3 regions of the Pleomorphochaeta naphthae genome follow, and region 3 is predicted to be linked to each of the others. Evidence: a T-box and tRNA genes for the amino acid it is inferred to sense, from the RefSeq annotation. Region 3 holds a T-box; the other regions hold tRNA genes.
What was found. The T-box of region 3 lies ahead of thrS (threonine--tRNA ligase). A T-box ahead of a tRNA ligase gene usually reads a tRNA of that ligase, here a tRNA-Thr.
Positions count from the first base shown of each region.

Region 1: it encodes a tRNA-Thr, which carries the amino acid that the T-box ahead of thrS (threonine--tRNA ligase) is inferred to sense. The anticodon was not compared.
Region 2: it encodes a tRNA-Thr, which carries the amino acid that the T-box ahead of thrS (threonine--tRNA ligase) is inferred to sense. The anticodon was not compared.

Region 1 covers NZ_AP042457.1:647,552-652,899, forward strand. Annotated here, with positions in the region: gene ACZ5SO_RS02990 (sigma-70 family RNA polymerase sigma factor) at 17-889, shown strand; gene ppdK (pyruvate, phosphate dikinase) at 1,191-3,893, shown strand; tRNA gene ACZ5SO_RS03000 (tRNA-Thr) at 4,053-4,124, opposite strand; gene ACZ5SO_RS03005 (hypothetical protein) at 4,259-4,558, shown strand; gene tsaD (tRNA (adenosine(37)-N6)-threonylcarbamoyltransferase complex transferase subunit TsaD) at 4,570-5,348, shown strand, end outside.
Region 2 covers NZ_AP042457.1:910,450-915,797, forward strand. Annotated here, with positions in the region: gene ACZ5SO_RS04195 (ATP-binding response regulator) at 1-1,810, opposite strand, end outside; tRNA gene ACZ5SO_RS04200 (tRNA-Thr) at 2,014-2,087, shown strand; tRNA gene ACZ5SO_RS04205 (tRNA-Thr) at 2,110-2,183, shown strand; gene aroH (chorismate mutase) at 2,306-2,680, opposite strand; gene ACZ5SO_RS04215 (hypothetical protein) at 2,694-3,032, opposite strand; gene ACZ5SO_RS04220 (thiamine diphosphokinase) at 3,033-3,656, opposite strand; gene ACZ5SO_RS04225 (DUF1015 domain-containing protein) at 3,952-5,262, shown strand; gene ACZ5SO_RS04230 (L-threonylcarbamoyladenylate synthase) at 5,322-5,348, opposite strand, start outside.
Region 3 covers NZ_AP042457.1:2,714,953-2,720,300, forward strand. Annotated here, with positions in the region: gene ACZ5SO_RS12405 (carboxypeptidase M32) at 1-432, opposite strand, end outside; gene thrS (threonine--tRNA ligase) at 483-2,234, opposite strand; T-box leader at 2,311-2,548, opposite strand; gene ACZ5SO_RS12415 (GAF domain-containing protein) at 2,596-3,045, opposite strand; gene ACZ5SO_RS12420 (monomeric [FeFe] hydrogenase) at 3,088-4,551, opposite strand; gene ACZ5SO_RS12425 (NAD(P)H-dependent oxidoreductase subunit E) at 4,535-4,801, opposite strand; gene ACZ5SO_RS12430 (SpoIIE family protein phosphatase) at 4,815-5,348, opposite strand, start outside.

The DNA.
Region 1 (5,348 bases), 1.4 Mb from region 3:
CTGGAGGAAATGGTTTATGAAGAACAAAACGAATATGCTAAATAATGAAGAATTTTCTAATGAGGACTCAACAGTTCTCTCAATGTATATGAAAGAATTAAACAAATTACCATTGATCAGTCATGAAGAAGAAGTTGAATTATTTAAAAAAATAAAAAAAGGTGACTTAAGAGCAAGAAATAAGATGATTGAATCTAACCTCCGCTTTGTAGTTAAAATAGCAAAGAAGTACCAAAATCAAGGATTACCACTTGCTGATTTAATTGATGAAGGCAACATTGGATTAATAACAGCTTTAGAGAAATATGATGTAGATAAAGGATATCACTTTATATCTTATGCAGTTTGGTGGATAAGACAATCAATAATGAAAGCAATAAATGAGAAAAGTAGGGCAGTTAGATTGCCATTAAACAGATCTAACGAATTATTACAAATTCAAAAAGCCCAAAAAACATTAATGCATCAAAATGGTGAAGAACCAACTGTAGAAATGCTAGCTGAAGCAACTAATTTAGATAAGGAAATAGTTAAAACATTAGTTTCAGTATCAAAAGACATGGTTAGTTTGGATGCACCTGTTTTTAAAGATAATGAGACAAGTAATATTGGCGATTACATTGAATCTGATTTTGCAACACCTGATCAACAAGTTATGGAAACCTTATTAAAAGAAGATATAAACGAAGCATTGAACCAGTTAAGTGAAAAAGAGAAAGATATAATTGAACATAGATTTGGATTGAATAATAAATATCAAATGAGTTTAAAAGAAATTGGTGAAATTTATAATTTAACAAAAGAGAGAATTAGACAGATTGAAAAGAGAGCAATTCAAAAACTTCATAATACCGAAATTTATAAAAGCCTAGAAAGCTATAGCGCTTAAATAAATATAGAATTTACTAACGACATTAGGGCAATCGCATAAAATGTGATTGCCCTTTTCTTTGTTATAAATTAAAGAAAAATTTAGTATAACATAAAAATACTATATAAATATAAAGTTAAAAATATTTAAAATAATTGATAAAAAAATATCTAGTTTTATTATAGCTAAAAATGCTATTTTTTCATGAAATTTTTTAATTAGTTTGTTATTATAAGTCACCAAAGTTCATTGACAGATAATTATGAATAACCTACTCTTTATAGGCTATGTTATTCATATAATTTTTTTGGAGGAAAGTATGAAACCTAACAAAGAGAAATATGTATATTTCTTTGGTGACGGGAAAGCAGAAGGAACTGCTTCAATGAAAGAATTACTCGGTGGTAAAGGAGCTAATTTAGCTGAGATGACATCAATAGGATTGCCAGTGCCTCCCGGGTTTACAATAAGTACTGCAGCTTGTGAATATTTTAATACTCACAATGGGCAATTGCCAAAACATCTAGAAGATGAAGTTTTAGAAACTTTAGAAAAACTAGAGAAAACTATGGGTGCAAAATTAGGTGATACAACCAATCCCTTATTAGTATCTGTTCGCTCTGGTGCTGCTCAATCAATGCCAGGTATGATGGATACAGTATTAAACCTAGGTTTAAATTTAGATTCAGTTAATGCCTTAATTAAAAAATCAGGTAATGAGAGATTTGCTTGGGACAGTTATAGAAGATTTATTCAAATGTTTGGCGATGTTGTAATGAACGTCCCTCATCATGAATTTGAATCAGCTCTACAAAGTGTAAAAGATGAAACTGATAAAGTTTATGATACAGATTTAAATGTTGAAGATTTAAAAGAAGTAATTAATAGATATTTATTAGTATATAAGAGATATACAAATGAAGAATTTCCAACTGATCCAAAAGAGCAACTTTTCAAAGCAATAATTGCTGTTTTTAATTCTTGGAACAATGAAAGAGCAATTAAATATCGTCAGATGAACGATATTAGAGGTTTACTAGGAACAGCTGTAAATGTCCAAACTATGGTATTTGGAAACATGGGAGAGACTTCCGGTACTGGAGTTGCATTTACAAGAGATCCTTCAACAGGTGAAAATAAATTCTACGGTGAATATTTAATGAACGCACAAGGTGAAGATGTTGTAGCTGGAATTAGAACTCCTCAACCAATTAACACCTTGAAAAAAGTAAATCCAAAAGTTTATGAACAATTAGTCGAAATTAGATCTATTTTAGAAAACCATTATCATGATATGCAAGACTTAGAGTTTACAATTCAAGAAGGTAAACTTTATATGCTTCAAACAAGAAATGGTAAAAGAACCATTTTTAGTTGGTTAAGATCTCAAGTAGAAATGGTAGAAGAAGGTTTAATTGACAAAGAAACTGCTGTTTCAAGAGTTCCTGCTAATGAATTTAATAAGTTATTTGCTCCTGTATTAGATAATAAAGTCATAGCTGATAATAATATAAAAGCTATTGCTCAAGGCTTAAATGCATCTCCAGGTGGAGCTTGTGGTCATATCTATTTTACAGCAGATAAAGCTGTAGAAGTTGCTAAAACAGGTAAAAGCGTAATTCTAGTTAGAACTGAAACTTCTCCTGAAGATATTCAAGGAATGGCAGTTGCTAAAGGTGTTGTAACATCTAGAGGCGGAATGACATCTCACGCTGCAGTAGTTGCTCGTGGTATGGGTTGTCCTTGTGTTTCTGGCGTTAGTTCAATTTCTGTTAACGAAAAAAAGAAAACAATGAAAGTTGGAGACTTAGAATTTAAAGAAGGCGACTATCTTTCAATAGACGGTTTTACAGGTGCAGTATATGGCGTTAAAATCGCTGTAAAACCAAGTGAAATTGTTCAAGTCTTAGATGGTACAATGAAAGAAGAAGATTCTAGACTATTTGAAAATTATAAAACTTTCATGGGCTATGTTAATGAAATTAAACAACTAGGTGTTAGAACTAATGCTGATACTCCTCAAGATGTAAAAAGAGCAGTATCTTTAGGTGCTGAAGGAATTGGGCTATGTAGAACTGAGCATATGTTCTTTGGAAGTGAAAGAATTAAATCAATTAGAAAAATGATACTTGCAGACAATTTAATTGAAAGAGAGACAGCTCTAAATGAATTGTTACCAATGCAAAGAGAAGATTTTGAGAATATTTTCACCCAATTAGATGGCCGTCCTGCTACAGTAAGACTTTTAGACCCACCATTACATGAGTTTTTACCAAATGACCATACTTCCCGTCATGAATTGGCATTAGATTTAGGAATTTCTGTAGAAACTATTGCACAAAAAATAACTGACCTTCATGAATTTAATCCTATGCTAGGATTTAGAGGATGTAGATTAGCTATTGTGTATCCGGAAATTTTAAGAATGCAAGTAAGAGCTATAACTGAAGCTGCAATTAATGTAACTAAAAAGAATATAGAAGTACATCCTGAAATCATGATTCCTTTAGTTGGAAATTATAAAGAATTCCTCTTTTGTAAAAAACATGCAACAGAAGAAATTGAAACTATCTTTAAAGAAACAGGTATGAGAATTGATTATAAACTTGGAACAATGATTGAAGTTCCTCGTGCAGCAGTTACTGCAGATGAAATTGCTCGAGAAGCTGAATTCTTTAGTTTCGGTACAAATGACCTAACTCAAATGACATGTGGTTTCTCAAGAGATGATGCTGCTTCATTCTTAAATCATTATGTAAATGATACAGATAAACAATTCTATGATTATGATCCATTTGCAACTATCGATATTGACGGTGTTGGAAAACTAGTTCAAATGGCAAGCAAATTAGGTAGATCAGTTAGACCTACTATTAAGTTAGGAATCTGTGGAGAGCATGGTGGAGATCCAAAAACAATTGATTTCTGTCAAAAAATTGGATTAAACTATGTTTCTTGTTCACCATTTAGAGTACCAATTGCTCGTTTAGCTGCAGCTCAAGCTGCTATTAACAATAGATAAATTTAGGAAAATGTTTTACTAAAACATCAAAAATTTATTTAAAAATTAAGGACTAACTCTTCTTGGGTTAGTCCTTTAATATATTTAAATTATAATTAATGATTTTATGTTGTTTTTATAAAATATTAGAAGAACAATAAATCTAAGGATATATATTTTAGCCGGAGGAGGGAATTGAACCCTTGACCCACGCTTTACGAGAGCGTTGCTCTACCCCTGAGCTACTCCGGCAATACTGAAAAGATACAATATAATAAGTATTTATTTCAACTGTTTTTTTATAATATTTCAATCTAATCAATTTGTTTAGAATAAAGTAATCTAAATCTTGACCCATATAGTTAAAAACTGTAAGCTAAGCCGGTATGGTAAACAAGCAAAATAAAACATTAAAAACAGTTAAATTTCCTTTGAGAAATGATAGTTATGCATTTGAATTTGATTCAATGGTTGATCAAAGGCCAGTTATTGCTGAAACTTGGGACCCTGAAGTAGCAGATTTTTTTATGGAATTGTATCCTTCTTTACTTGAACGTGGTAATAGCATTTCAGACTTACAACAAAGAGCAAGTATAGAGGCATTAACAAAGGGATCTTCCATATCTAATGTTAGTGAATTTCTGCAAATGGTTTCCAAATTAAAAGTTAAAAAGAATAAGGAATAGTAATTTAATTTATGAATATTTTAGGAATAGAAACCTCTTGTGATGAATGTAGTGCTGCAGTTGTTCAAGATGGTTCAAAAGTATTAAGCAACGTAGTTGCGACACAAATAGAATTACACAAGCCATATGAAGGAGTTGTTCCTGAATTGGCTAGTAGGTTGCATACTGAGTGGATAGATCAAGTTGTAAATGCAGCCTTATTACAAGCAAATATAACAAAAGATCAATTAGATGCTATAGCAGTAACTAATAGACCTGGGCTACTTGGCTCTCTTTTAGTAGGAGTTAATTTCGCTAAGGGCTTAGCTGCTACTTTAGATATACCATTTATTACTATAGATCATATAAGGGCACATTTATATGCCTCACAAATTGAAAATCCACAAGAATACCCATATCTTGGAGTATTAGTTTCAGGTGGACATACTGTAATTTGTAAAGTTAATAGTTATAGTGAAGTTGAGGTACTAGGAACTACAATTGATGATGCAATAGGTGAGGCTTTTGACAAAGTTGCAAAACACTATGGCCTTGGATATCCTGGTGGTGTAGTAATTGATAGGCTAAGTAAAAAAGGTGATTCTAAAGCCTTTTTATTTCCAGGTCCATCCTTATCAGCTGGTCATGAATATGATGTTTCCTATTCAGGTTTAAAGACAGCAGTTATCAATCAATTGGAAAAATTTCATGATAAAAAAAGTGAAATAAATAATGAAAATATAGCTGCTAGTTTTCAAAGAGCTGCGGTTGGAATTTTAATGAAGCGAATAAAATTAGCTTTAAAAAATAC
Region 2 (5,348 bases), 1.7 Mb from region 3:
TCATTCCTAAACTCTGTAGTTGTTTTTCTCCTATGAGGCGATTGATTGGATGATCTTCTATAAATAGAACTCTTAATGATGTAAAATCTATATTCTCACAAACTGATGATGGAAGGGTAAAGGAATTTGAAACTCTCTCTAAATTTATTTTAACTATAAATTCAGAACCTAGGCCTTTTTCGCTCAATACTTTAATTGAACCATTCATCAGTTTGACTAAGCTATCTACAATTGTTAAGCCTAGACCAGACCCTCCATAAACTGAGGATGTGCTTGAATCTTCTTGAATGTATGGAGTAAATAAATCTTTCATGAATTCTTTACTCATTCCAATTCCAGTGTCTTTTACAATTATAGTTATTGTGTCTGTATTTGTATCAAATTCCTCAGTTTGGACTATTATATCGACAGAACCTTTTTTAGGAGTAAATTTAATTGCATTGGAAATTAAATTCATTAATATTTGAGACATTCTTAATTTGTCTCCCTTGTACCAAAGTTCTTGATTAAAGTTATATTTGAAATTGAAGTCTAAATCTTTTTCACTTGCTTTAGGTTGATTTATTATCTCTATTTGAGAAATTAATTCTTTTAATGAAAATGGTTCAATATTTAAATTAAACTTTCCACTTTCAAGTTTGCTTAAATCTAATATATCGTTAATTATCTCTAGCATGTAGTTTGCAGAAGAGTTTACTTTAGCTAATGAATCTTCCATTATTTTTGCATCGTTAATGTTTTCTTTAGCAATTTGGGTCATACCAACAATAGCAGAGAGTGGTGTTCTCATATCATGACTCATTTGAGAGAGGAATTCACTTCTAGTTTGAGCTGCCCTCTCCCTAACTTCAGATTCAAACTTTGTTCTATTTCTTTGAGCAATTATTTTATAAATAACTATGGCAAGTATTAATATTAATAAAACAATTGAGAATATTACATAATAAGCAAATCTCAAAGTTCTTGTAACATCATTTATTAATCTATTTGATACAATTGAAACTGGTATTAAGCTTATTATATATTCTTTCCCATTATTAAAAGATTCATATTGAATTAACCATCTTTCATCTAATTGGAAATAATGATAATTACTTTTTCCTAAAAAAAAGTCTTCTTCTATTCTTGCAACTGTCTCTTCATCAACGTTTAATTCTTTAAGCGATGCAAAAAGATTATAGCCCATGATATTATAATCATCTTTTTGAGGACTTATTAACAAACGTCCCATATAGTCACAAACAAAGGACATTCCGTAGTTTCCAAATAATGGTAGTGTCATTCTCTCTCTATAAGAACTCTCACTTGTTGCAAACATTAAAGCTACAATTTTTAAACCATCTACGTAAAAATGATCTATGGGTTGGCCTGTAATTAGATAATTTTGTCCTGTTGCCAGTCTTTCAAAACTAGAGATTTCTTCGTTATTTATAATTAATGAAGTTAATAGATTGTCATTTTGTAATTCAAATAATGAACCATCGACATTGTAGCAATGACCATTTTCATCAACTAAAACTAGTAGAGAATCGTTATTAGTATCTAAGGTAGCATAATTTGCCTTAGTTTCCTCGAAAGTGCTTGGTTTATTAGTTTTGAGCAATATAGATAGAAAAAGTAATTTAGAGGAAATATCGCTTCTAATTTCATTTGATCTACTTACTAATTGTTTCTCTATTTCACCAATGTATTGAACTCTTTCATCGTCTATACTATTTTCAAGTTCTTGATATGACTTTGTAAATGTATAAAATCCGATGAAAACAACTAATAACATAGTAAAAATAATAATTACACTTTTTCTATTCATTAATTTTTCTCTTATTGTTTGATACTATCATATAATAATGAGATAACTCAACTGTTTTTTTATTTTAAACAATTGTATAGGTTACTTTACTATCAGTATTTTAGGTAAAATAATTGATAAATAGCCAATAATTTAAAAAAAATAATTATTTTTTTGTTTTCTATTGACACCAAAGCCCATCTTTTGTATATTCCCAATTGTTCGCCACCTTAGCTCAGCTGGCCAGAGCACGTGATTTGTAATCTCGGGGTCGTCAGTTCGAATCTGACAGGTGGCTATATATTATTTTTATTTCTTTTGCCACCTTAGCTCAGCTGGCCAGAGCACGTGATTTGTAATCTCGGGGTCGTCAGTTCGAATCTGACAGGTGGCTTTTTTTATCTCCAAATGCTGATATAGCCTCACATATAAAAAATTAAGGCACTTTAATAAAGATTTTTTTTATCTTTTAAGTGCCTTTTAATTTATTTTAATCAAATGTTTTTATTTATTTAATTATTTATTTTCGTTTATTGCATATTCTTTTCTAAGAAGAGATGCTCGATTTAAATATACATGTTTTAATTGACTTTTATCTTTATAGCAAAGAATCATAATCCTAATAACCTTTTCTAGCATGTTTTCTATTTCTGGCTCTTGAGAACAAAATAAAGCAACATCATTGCAGTAATTTGCTTTTCTAAGCGCAGCTGCTGGGTTTTTACTCTTTAAATCAGATGTAATTGTAAAATTTACATTGATTAAATCCTCTTCGCTTAAGTTATTGTATTCTAATAACTTCTCAAATAATTCTTTTACGCTTTTCTCAATTTCAATAGGATCATCTTTCTCAACTGTTGTTGCTCCTCGAAGTGCACTGATTTTATCCATTTTGTTCCTCTGTTTATATAATTATTGTTTTACCGGCTATATTCACTATGAATGAATACGATATATCAAGCACTATAATAAATAAAATTCTCAATAGATTAAATAAGAAAATCCTAGTTGGGAAGATTTTATCCTTAAAAAATAAGGATAAGGCATATATTAATATCCATATTCCAAAGACTAATGAAAAAAATAATAAAATTGAGAGCATTTTAGAAACAAATATCATGTACTCGTTATCTACATCATATGATAAGCCTAGAGTGTAATAAATAAATAAACCAAGGCTTAGCCAAATTATATACCAATGTACACGATTTCCTAATTCTAAAACTCTTCTAGATTCTAACATTTATATTTCATCCCTAGGTTGTAAAAAAGATACAAAAACACTTCCTGATGTGCACTCAACATCTAAATTTCCGTTGATTGCTTCATTTGAGAGTGAAAAATGATTGCTTGTAACAATAAAATTTTTTAAAGGCCATTTTAATTTTTCACAAGTTACAATTGCTTTAGAGCCTATGATAGCGTTTATTACACTAACTGTCTCTCCAATGCTTGTTTTAAATGTTTTTTTATTTTTTACTAGATAAAGTGCATCTTTTCTAGTTAGCCAACAGATAGGGGGCCCATAGTTTTTAAATATTCCCCAAATTCCAAGTAAGTGATCCATTCTACCCTCTCCTCCTCCAAGGAGAATATATTCGTCACAACCTTGGTCTCTAGCATAAAGTATTGCTAGTTCTGTGTCGGAAAAATCTTTATCTCTTTCGTATCTTTGATATTTTATATTATCTAATAACTCAACTTTTTTTAATGAATCAAAATCACCGATGGCCATATCACAATCAAGCCCTAAAATCTCAACGATTTCTAATCCTCCATCTGCAGCAATTATTAAATCACTATCTTTTGCAAAATCAGGAGGAAGTGATAAGGGGGCATTACCATTTGTGACTATTATTGCTCTCATCTTTCTATCCTTTTATGTTTTTAACTCTTGTATTTATATAATAAATGATTTTATCTTAATTATAAACTCTAATAAACTAAAAATTTAAAAATGATTTTTGTTTTTATATATTACTTGTTGTGACTATTTATATATTTTATATTTTATTGCGTTTTTTTTGAAATATTTATTAATTTTATTATCTATAATTTAAGTATAATACAAAAAAAATAATATATTACAAAAATAATGGTTGTCAAACTAATATATGTAATGTACTATAAATGCAGAAAAATTATAAAGAGAGGATAATTTTATGTCGTCAGCTAAAGAACGCTTAAGTGCCTTAGCACTTAATCCTGCAGATATTATGATTCCTAAAAGAGGAATATCATTAGAAAAATGGGCTGTTGTTGCTTGTGATCAATATACTTCAGATAGAGATTATTGGAAAAGAGTTAAAGATAATGTAGGCTCTAATCCAAGTACCTTAGATTTAATTTTCCCTGAAGTTTATCTTGAAGATGGAAATGAAGATGAGGTTATAGATAGTATTAATTCTAAAATGAAAGAATATGTTGAAAATGGTATTTTCACTACTTATGAAAACTGTTTTTTCTTAGTAAAAAGAAGTGTAAACAATACTCATAGATGGGGATTAGTTGGTGCTCTAGATTTAGAAAAATATGATTTTAGTGCTGATTCAAAATCTTTAATTAGAGCAACTGAAGGAACTATTCTCTCAAGAATTCCTCCCAGAAAGAAAATTAGAAAAAATGCTCCACTAGAACTTCCTCATATCATGGTTTTAATCAATGATGCTAAGAGAACTTTAATTGAACCTTTTACTAAAAATTTAGATTCTTTGACAAAGGTCTATGATACTCCATTAATGGAAAATGGTGGAAGGTTAGAAGGTTATTTGATAAATGGTGATGAAGCTTTTGAACAATTAGCAACTGCTCTAGAAGGCTTATATAATAAATTAGATTCTTCTAATCCTCTTTTATTTGCCATGGGAGATGGAAACCATTCTTTAGCTACTGCAAAGAGTTGTTGGGAAGATATTAAGAAAAATCTAAGTGAAGAAGAAAAAGCTACTCATAAAGCTAGATTTGCTTTAGTTGAGATTGAAAATATTCATGATGAAGGATTAGAGTTTGAGCCTATTCATAGAGTATTATTTAATTTTGATAAGGATAAGTTTGAGCAATTGTTATCTAATCATTGTAGTAGCTATGAAGTTACACAATATAACTCAAATGAAGAATTACAAAAAGCTATTAATAGTGTTGAAGGTCAAACTTTTGGCTTTGCTTCTAAAAAAGATGGTTTATTGTTATATAAATTAAATACTCCTGATGCTGCTATTGCCGCAGGAACTATTCAATTAATTCTTGATGAAATTATTGAAAACAAATTATGTTCTTTAGATTATATCCATGGTTTTAAAGATACAATTGATCTTGGAACTAAAGACAATAATATTGCTTTATTAATGCCTGATGTTTCAAAACATACTTTCTTTGATGCTATAATTAAAGATAAAGCCTTACCTAGAAAAACTTTCTCTATGGGAGAGGCTAATGAAAAACGTTATTACATGGAAGCTAGAGCTCTTAGTTAATTTGTTTATATTATAGTAATAAAAATCACCTTACTACTTTTGTAGCTTGGTGATTTTTTTTAATGTAAAAGATTCTCTGGAACTTT
Region 3 (5,348 bases):
AGCACATTCTAAAACTTGATTTAAATATGGTGCAAATATTGAAAAATCATCATTTTCTCTAGCTTCCACCCATTTATCATATGATACTGTTAATATTTCTCGTTTCTTTTCTATAAACTGTGAAGGAATCTTTTTTGCTTTAGAATATTCTTTAAACCTTACTCTAATTAATGCTTTTTCAAAATCACTCTCTCCCAAACCTTCTACATTTTCATCTGAAGCTCCAAGGGCTGCTAATAGTTCTCCCATCTCATCACTTGAAGCAATTTTATGAGCTTCTAAAGAAGTCCATGATAATTGTTTTGACCTTTCTCCTAAAGCTTTTTTGGGGGCATTTACTTCTAAATCATACTCCAAAACCTGAGTTAAATGATTTATCATAGTAATTTTTCTATCTAAATCTTCTAATTTTTTAAATTTTTCTTTATTCATTTTTTTAGTCCTTAAAAAAGGGCGACATGTTTTGCCACCCTTTTTCATTATTATAACTCAATTTGCTTTGAGTCAATTATTTTATGAAGCTTTTCAACAAAGGAATTATAATCTCCCCAATTTTCTTGCTTTCCATTTCTAAGCCTTACCGACATTTGTTTCGATTCAACTTCTCTATTACCTACAACTATCATATATGGCACTTTTTCATGTTGAGCCTCTTTGATTTTTGCTTTAAAGTGAGCTGTGCTTAAATCAGCTGAAACTCTAAAGTCTTCACTAAGAAGTTTCATTTCTAATTCTTTACAGTAATCAAAACAAGAATCATTAATAGGAATAATTCTAACTTGCTCAGGAGATAACCAAGCTGGGAAAGATCCAGCATAATGTTCTAATAATACACCGAAGAATCTTTCAATTGAACCTAGAAGTGCTCTATGTATCATATAAGGACGTTTTTCAACACCGTCTTTATCAACGAATGTCATATTAAATCTATCTGGTAAGTTAAAGTCAAATTGAACTGTTGATAATTGCCATTGTCTTCCAACTGCATCTTTTATCTTTAAATCAATTTTTGGTCCGTAGAATGCTCCACCGCCTTCATCAACTTCATATTCTAAGCCTTCTTTTTCAATTGCTCTTCTAAGTGCAGATGTTGCAGCATCCCATCTTTCAACTTCTCCTACACTCTTTTCTGGTTTTGTAGAAAGATATGCTTTAATTTCTTTAAATCCAAAGCTATGTAACATATGAAGAGAAAACTTTAATACTGTTTCAATTTCACTATCCATTTGTTCAGGAGTTACAATTAGGTGAGCATCATCTTGTGTAAATCCTCTAACTCTCAAAAGTCCATGAAGAGCTCCAGCTTTTTCATATCTGTAAACTGTTCCAAGTTCAGCCCATCTACATGGAAGCTCTCTATAAGAATGCTTCTTATTGTTATAAATCATGATATGGAATGGGCAGTTCATAGGTTTTGCATAATAATTAGCCTTATCCATTACCATTTCTGGATACATACTCTCTTTGTAAAAATCTAAGTGACCACTTGTTTCCCATAGCCAAGATTTACCTACATGTGGGGTATATACCATTTCATAACCGTTTTTATAATGTTCTTTTCTCCAGAAGTCTTCAATTGCTAATCTAATTCTAGCACCTTTAGGATGCCAATAAACTAAACCAGGACCAGCTTCTTCATGCATGGAGAATAAATCTAACTCTTTACCAAGTCTTCTGTGATCTCTCTTTTCAATTTCTTCTAATTTTTGTAAATATAATCTTAAATCTTTTTTATTTGTCCAAGCTGTTCCATAAATACGAGTTAGCATTGGATTTGATTCTTTTCCTCTCCAATATGCTCCTGCTATACTCATTAATTTAAAAGAATCACTTCTTAATTCTTTTGTTGATTTTACATGAGGACCTCTACAAAGATCAGTAAAATTACCTTGGTTGTATAAAGATACAACTTCATTTTCATCAATTGCATCTAGTAATTCCAATTTATATTTTTGATCTTTGAATTTTTCTCTTGCTTCTTCTCGAGATACTTCTGTCCTTACAAATTCTTTATCACTATTAATTATTGCTTTCATTTTTTCAGTTATTTCATCTAAATCTTCACTTAATAACTGTCTTGGTAATTCAAAATCATAATAAAAGCCATTTTCAATTGCTGGTCCAATAGCTATTTGAGCTGTTGGAAACATTTCTAAAACAGCTTCAGCCATTACGTGTGCCATGGAATGACGAACTCTAGCTAATTTTTCTTCAGCACTTAATTTTTCTGCCATAATCTATCTCCTAATTTTAATAACAAAAAAAGCTATTATGTCCTCATCTCTATAAATGATGACATAAATCATCAAATACAAGGACGAAGGCATAATAGCTTCCGCGGTTCCACCTTGCTTCCTTTCCTTACAAAAAGAAAAGACGCTTAATTTGTCTCATAACGTTGAGAAAACGGCTTCCTTACTTGATTTATATCGTTGGGGTTGCAGCTCCAAAGGGGTTTTCACAAAAGAGTAACTGAGTATTTTCCAGCCAATGAATACTCTCTCTCTTAGCACTTTCTTTTGCTACTCGTCTTTATCATAGCCTTTAATAAAAATATGCTCTTTTTAATTTGGGATGTCAAGCAATAACTATTAATTAAAATAGTTTTTTTGCAATAACATCGGCAAGTTCTTCTAATAATGCAATTTCATCAGCTTTAAATCTACTAAAAGATTTAGAATCTATATCTAAAACACCAACTACTCTTGATTTATTTATTAATGGGATTACTAATTCACTACAAGTATCACTTTCACAAGCTATATGATTTTCATATAAATTAACATTATCTACATTAATAGTTTTCTTTAAGGTATATGCATCACCACAAACACCTCTAGTGAAGGGAATTTTTTCACAAGCTATATTTCCTTGAAAAGGGCCCAAAACTAAAAATGAATCCTTTTTTAGATAGAACCCTATCCAAGAAATTTCTTCAAGTAAATTTTTTAAAAAAGCAACAGTATTAGCTAAGGAACAATACCTGCTTTCTATTGACCCATCATAGCTTTCTAATAAAGCTTCTAAGTCCTCTTTTGTGTTCATATATACCTCTTGGATATAAAATAAACATTAATTTACTCTTGGTCAATAAAGTGTTTCTTTTTTCATTACTTTAGCAATTGCTTTTGTATTACCATTTCTTAGTTTCATTGCAATTTTTGGATTAACTATGGTTCCAGGGCCATTTATGCACCCTCCATCACAAACCATAACTTCAACAAAGTTTCCTTTAGATGGAATCTTATCTATTACTTTAAGCATCTTAAAGACTTTTTTATCTACACCATTTATGGAAAAAGGTTTTACTATCGAAGGATCTTCCATTCTACTTAGAACACAGCCTTTAACACCTTCACTTATTGCAAAGTTTCTACAATCTTCAAAGCTCTCTGTATTGCCTAAATCATCTTCCTCAAGTTCTTTAACATCTATATCCTTCGCTACAAACATTGAACCTAACTCACTAAATGTAATAACTCCATCAATTGTATCTAATTTAATTGCTTCAACCCTTTTTGCTAAACAAGGCCCCACAAACACTACCTTTGTTTCAGGATTTTTTTCTTTTACAAGTTGTGCTGTATATGCCATTGGAGAGAGTGTGTCACTTTTTATAGATTTTAAATTTGGCAAATGACGTTCAATGATTTCTATATATGAAGGACAACAACTTGTACTCATAAGTTTATCGCCTCTTTCAAGTCTCTCTTTAAGTTCCATAGCTTCATTTATACTAGTTATTTCTGCACCTTCACTAACTTCAACAACATCATCAAAGCCAACTAGTTTTAGAGCTCTTTTAATTTGGCCTAAGGTTCCTGGAAATTGACCATCAATTGCCGGAGCAATAATTGCTGTAACTTTCTCATCAGAAGTAAGTAGCTTTAATACTTCAAAAATACTACTTCTTTCAACTATTGCACCAAAAGGACAACTTCTTGCACATTTACCACAACTTATACATTTTTTGTAATCTATCTCTACAAAGCCTTTTTCATTTTTCTTTATTGCATTTACAGGACAGGCGCCTTCACAAGGAACTAATCTATGTAAAACACTATTAAAAGGACAAACTTCTTGGCATTTTCCACATCTAATACATTTTTCTTGATCTATAGATGCTTTTCCATTTACAAAAACAATTGCATCTTTTGGACAGTTTGCTAAACATGGTCGAGCATAACAACCTCTGCAAGCTTCACTTATATGGTACTGATCTTTAGGGCATGCACTACAAGCTGTACTTATAGTTGTTAAAACTGGTAAAGGCTTCATCTTTTTAGAAATTACTTCTCTATAATATGCACTTAGAGGTTTCATTTCATCGTCATCTTTTTCAATATTTACTCCAAGAAATGCCAAAATTCTGTATCTAATCATTGCTCTTTCTTTATATATACAACATCTACTTGGATCGGTGTCTTTAGGAATTATCCAATAAGGAATTTTATCAATGTCTTCTTCCAATGTCCCATTAAAATAGCTCTTTAAAACTGTAGAATATACTTTATTTTTTAAATGAGTAAATTGATTATTTCTTTCTAGCATGATAAACCTCATCAACTATTTTTTTTAATTTTTCGGGTGTCATATCGCCATATATTTTATTATTAATCATCACAAAAGGAGCACTCTCTCCCTCATGACCTTTACATGCATTAAAGCAAGATGTTCCTTCGATTTCACAATTTTCAATGATATCTGAATCAATGAAATCATTATATAAAAGTAAATCTGAGCCTCCTTGTACAAAACAAGATGTGCCAACACAAATTTTAATTGAAACCTTTTTGTCCATTTTTTCCTCTCTTTTAAATATATTCTATCGATGTTTCTTTTAAATAATTATCTTCCAAAGCCCTTCTTAATCGTTCAATTAATGTCCGTCTTATCCCTATTTCTACAGGAATACTAGGATCTTGATGAGCCTCATTTATTTTTGTTCCAACTATGAAATGAACTTGATCACTGTCTAAAATTAATTCAACATACTTTTTTACTGCATCATTTGCTAATTCAACTAAAGGAAGTTTTCTCTCAAGAGTATTAACTACCTTCGATAGAGTTAGCATCCCTTCTGTAACTAAATCCATTCCTTCCATCACTGAAGAAGGAGGTACATCTTTAGACCAGGAAGACAAATCAACCTTAATCCTTTTATTTAAAATTCTAGATACTATTAAAGCTGTGGTACCTCCAGAAATAATTTTCCTTCCTTTAAAAGCCTCTATCTTCTTACAAAGTAATGGATCAGACTCTTTTGAAAAAGGTGGCCCTGTTACAATTAAAGTTCTTCTTGGTTTTCTTATATAAATACAGCAGCAAGTAATATCATCTTTTGAGGC